One region of the Enterocloster clostridioformis genome, then DNA from elsewhere that is predicted to be linked to it. Evidence: riboswitches for the same ligand, from Rfam matches in the RefSeq annotation. Region 1 holds a riboswitch; the other holds the start of a gene.

Evidence for each region. A riboswitch is a leader RNA that binds a small molecule or an ion and turns the genes downstream of it on or off. The one in region 1 is predicted to bind glycine.
Region 2: another riboswitch for glycine. It lies ahead of ltrA (group II intron reverse transcriptase/maturase); the one in region 1 lies ahead of LA360_RS13615 (PTS sugar transporter subunit IIC).

Annotation. Positions count from the first base shown of each region.
Region 1 is NZ_JAIWZC010000001.1:2,707,323-2,709,791, reverse strand. Features, by position in the region: gene LA360_RS13625 (heavy metal translocating P-type ATPase) at 1-887, shown strand, start outside; glycine riboswitch at 1,131-1,212, shown strand; glycine riboswitch at 1,214-1,311, shown strand; gene LA360_RS13615 (PTS sugar transporter subunit IIC) at 1,503-2,469, shown strand, end outside.
Region 2 is NZ_JAIWZC010000001.1:3,562,379-3,564,847, forward strand. Features, by position in the region: gene ltrA (group II intron reverse transcriptase/maturase) at 1-1,222, opposite strand, end outside; gene LA360_RS17915 (hypothetical protein) at 1,444-1,677, shown strand; glycine riboswitch at 1,717-1,860, opposite strand; gene LA360_RS17920 (DUF3881 family protein) at 2,175-2,469, shown strand, end outside.

The DNA.
Region 1 (2,469 bases):
AGGTGGCGGATGTGGTGGTGTTCAATGGTATGAAAAAGGATGAGCTGCTGCGGATTGCGGCCTGCCTGGAGGAACATTTCCCCCACTCCATGGCCAACGCGGTGGTACACGAGGCAGTGAAACGCGGGCTGGTCCACAAGGAGATGCATTCCAGGGTGGACTACATCGTGGCCCACGGCATAGCAACCTATGTAGACCATGAGAGGGTGGTGATTGGAAGCTATCACTTTGTATTTGAAGATGAGGGATGCAGGATACCGGAGGATAAGAAGGAGGTGTTTGACAGGCTTCCTGTGGAATATTCCCACCTCTATCTGGCTATCGGCGGAAGCCTGGCAGCCGTGATCTGCATTGAGGACCCGTTGAGGGATGAGGCGGATGGGGTTGTCACCGCCCTTCACAGACAGGGAATCACCAAGATTGTCATGATGACGGGGGACAGTGAGCGCACGGCAGCCGCCATTGCCGGACGTGTGGGAGTGGATGAGTATTATTCAGAGGTCCTTCCCGAAGACAAGGCCCGGTTTGTGGACGAAGAAAAGAAGAAGGGCCGCAGGGTCATTATGATTGGCGACGGAATCAATGATTCGCCGGCACTGTCGGCCGCTGACGCGGGAATTGCCATCAGCGAAGGGGCTGAGATTGCCAGGGAGATAGCGGATATCACCATCTCTGAGGACAATCTGTTCCAGCTGGTGACACTGAGGGCCATCAGCCGGGGACTCATGGACCGGATTGACCGGAACTACCGGTTTGTCATCGGATTCAACCTGGGTCTTATACTCCTGGGAGTGGGAGGCGTCATAACCCCGGCCACATCAGCTATGCTCCACAATATCTCTACTCTGGCTATCAGCTTAAAGAGTATGACCAATCTTCTGGATTGATTTCTGGAGGCGCGGAAAGGGAAAATTTAAAATACACCCCCTCCTGTATTTTACAATTATCATGAGAATGGCAGAGAATAGATGGACATATGTTTGTTTTCTGTCATTTTTTTATGAAGAGAATTGTAATTAATGCATAAAAAATGAACATATTTTTTGTGAAAAGTAAACAAACTGAACATAGTTCTATTGCTTTTTTCTATGTTTGATGTTAAAATATAAACAAAGTTAATGACAGACCGGTTGATGAATTCGGGAGAGATTACCGTTGGGTAACGCCGAAGGGGATGCGCAAACTCTCAGGCAAAAGAATCGAATTCGGACGGGACTCTGGAGAAGGTCACTAAAATGTGAATACCGATGAAGCAACCGGCGGCATAGCAGCAGCCGCGTCAGGGAAACTTTCAGGTAAAAGGACAGAGGCAGACATCTACGCTACGTTTATGTCTGTCTCTGTTTTTTGCAATTTTGGGGACTTCTTCGTTACCTGCATTGCGAAAACTCTACCAAGGATATACCTTAGCTTAAGAGCTATCACGGCGGTAACGGCGGTCTGTGGTGGAAAGCGGCCAGGGCATAACTACGGAGAGCAAAAAACAGGAGGAACGTAGATTTATGACAATTATTACGGGGTTAGGATTACTATTATTGACGCTGGCAGCCTTTTCACTTTTCAGTATGAAGGCGCCCAAAGGATCAGCGGCCATGTCGGGAATGGCCAATGCGGCAGTTGCAACTTTCCTTGTGGAGGCTGTTCACAGGTACATATCCGGAGATTTGCTTCACTTGGCATTCCTTGGGGAAACAGGCACCATATCGGGCAACATGGGCGGCGTGGCAGCGGCAATCATGGTACCGATAGGCATGGGAGTGAATCCTGTGTTCGCGGTAGTTGCAGGCGTTGCCCTGGGAGGATACGGCATCCTTCCGGGATTTATCGCGGGATATGCAATTGGTTTCATCGCACCGTTTATTGAGAAGCATCTTCCGCCGGGCCTGGATTCCGTGCTGGGGGCTCTCCTGATTGCGCCGATTGCCAGATTCATCGCATTCCTGGTGGATCCGGCTGTGAATGCGGCTCTGGCACACATCGGCGGCATGATTACGGCAGCTACAGAGCAGTCGCCTATTCTTATGGGACTTCTGCTGGGAGGGGTCATCAAGATGATTTGTACGTCGCCCCTCAGCTCCATGGCCCTTACCGCCATGCTGGGGCTTACGGGACTGCCCATGGGCATTGCGGCCATTGCATGCTTCGGAGGCTCCTTTACCAACGGCGCCATCTTTAAAATGCTCCACTTCGGGGATAACAGCAACGTGGCAGCTGTTATGATGGAGCCGCTGACACAGGCCCATATCATAACAAAGCACCCCATACCGATTTATTGTTCCAACTTTTTCGGAGGAGGCTTTTCGGGAGTGGCCGCCGCATTCCTGGGCATAATCAACAACGCCCCGGGAACCGCTTCTCCCATACCCGGACTGCTGGCGCCCTTTGCCTTCAATCCGCCATTAAAGGTACTTATGGCGCTGCTGCTGGCTGCCATCAGCGGTACCTTGGCTGGAATCGTGGGAGCCATTG
Region 2 (2,469 bases), 860 kb from region 1:
CCTTCTTCCATTGTTTCCAGTACACCGCTCGGATTCTGTGGCGCAGCCACTCATCCGTCTGTTCCATCAGGCTTTTCATGTCTGCATATCGATAATAGTTAATCCATCCCCTTGCATAGCTTCGGCGTTTTTCTTCCCTCTCCTGATTGCTCCATTTGTTCCCTCTGGTTGTCAGCTCCCGTATCCGGTTCTTCATTTTTGCCACCGACTTCGGGTGTATCCTCATGCGGCATTTCCCTTTATGCCGGTAAAAGCCGTAGCCCAGGTATTTTATCTTGCTGACGTGGCTCACTGTCGTTTTCTGAAGATTGACTTTCAGAAACACTTTTCCTGTGATGAATGGCACAATGTTTTCCATCGTCCTCTCTGCGCTTTTCCTGCTTTTGCACAGAATCAGGCAGTCATCCGCATACCTCACATACTTGTGTCCCCTGCGCTCCAGTTCCTTGTCCAACTCATTCAGCATGACATTTCCACATAAGGGACTTAGCGGGCCTCCCTGCGGCACGCCCTCGGTCGTTGCGTGAAATCCTCCGTCCTCCATTACTCCGGCTTTCAGGTACTTGTGTATCAGCGAGATTACCCTCCCGTCCTTCACCGTCCTCGACAGCACCTCTATCAGCTTGCTGTGGTTCACCGTGTCAAAGTAGGATTGTAAATCCATGCTGACCACGTAGACATATCCTTCGTTGATATATTTCCTACATCTTTCCAGTGCGTCATGCGCCCCTCTGCCGGGACGGAATCCGATGCTGTTGTCAGAGAACTGTTCTTCATATAAGGGCGTCAGTTCCTGTGCGATTGCCTGTTGGATTACCCTGTCTACCACTGTGGGTATCCCCAGTTTCCTTGTTTTTCCTTTCTCCTCTTTGGGTATTTCTACCCTTCGGACTGGGTTTGGCTTGTATTTGCCTTCCCTCACCTGCTCGACCAATTCGGACTGGTGTTCTCTCAGGCAGGGTAGAAGTTCATCCACCTGCATTCCGTCAATCCCACCAACGCCTTTGTTCGTTTTGACCTTCTTATAGGCGGCATTTAGATTGTCGCTTCTAAGAATCGTATCTAGCAGGTTGTCCGTCCGAAAGTCCGTGTTGGTGTCGGGGTTCCCGGTAATCCTTTCATGGGCGTACTCTCCTGTTTCCCTTCCCTGTTCCGCAGGTATCTCTCGCAGGTAGTCCTCAATATGAAGTTGTCTGTACTTAATTCCATGTCCGGTTTCCATTTGGTAACGACACCTCCTACTGTTCAGTCCTTCCCAGTGCGTTTGCGACCGCCCGGTACTATGACCTCTGCTGACTTCTCACGGCAGGCTTTACTCCGTGACAGCGAATGTTTTATCGCCACTTTCACGTCCGTGAGACCTCCCCGGGTACTCACACGTTCTTTCCCACTTATACCTGCCCCGTTTACTGCTGGCGTTCCGTGCAGTTATTGGACTTTAGTTTGTTAGGCAACCTCATCCACGCTTCACAGCCTATCCGGACAACTTTTACAGGCCAGTGGTTTGCCTCCGGCTTCCTTCAGACCCCACCTCACGATGACGCCCTTGCCATTGGCTGCACCCTTCCCACTGCCGGGCGGGTCAGGGACTTTCACCCGTTAGAACGTGCGCCCGCCGGGCGCACCTATGAAAGCGCACGAACAAAAGATGTTCATGCGCTCTGTCCTTGGACCTGAAAGATTTGGCTTCTTCGGTGCTATGCTCTCCAGAGTATCGTCCGGTATCCGGTCCTTTTGCCTGAGAGTTTTCCGCTTCCCCTTCGGCGCTGCCTTCTGTATGCTGATTATACACTGATACGCTGTATCCCGTGTATTCTTTATCTTCCATACATTATGGGCAGTCTCTCCCGAATCCATCTTCCGATGATATAAAATTGTCCGCAAACGCACATCCCACCGGCTTGCCTTGTGCTAATCCCATACTAACACAGGCAGGATTTTCAGTCAATAGCTAAAAAGCGTTTTAATTTTAACACATTAATCGCATTTTTCGCCCTATTTTCCAAACTTATTTTCACGAATATTTTACGGTTTATTTAGAAAAAATACTGGTAATCTCCTATGAAGTAGTATATAATGAGCAAAGGTGATGAGGCGAAGGGGTTCCTTTGGCCTCATTCTTGTATGAGTACGGTTTTTGATGTGCAAAATCTTGAGTGAAAGAAGGTGACAAGATGCATAAGTTTATGCGGACAGTAGGATTCAGTATGTACCAGAAAAAACAGGATATGGCGAAGCTTTTAAAGCGCCTGGTAAAAGAAGCGGAGATGACCGGCCACCTGGCGGAACAGGAAGGCAGCAGGCTCTGTGAACTGCGCACGGAAGTGGCTCCCGGCATAGGAGTCGCCATGATAGGCGAGATGAGCCCCAAAGGAACATTCAGCCGTGAATATTATTTTCCCTATGTCAAGAACCCGGATGTAAGTTCAGAGGCGGAATGTTCCATCCAGCGCCACACGGAGCGCGAAA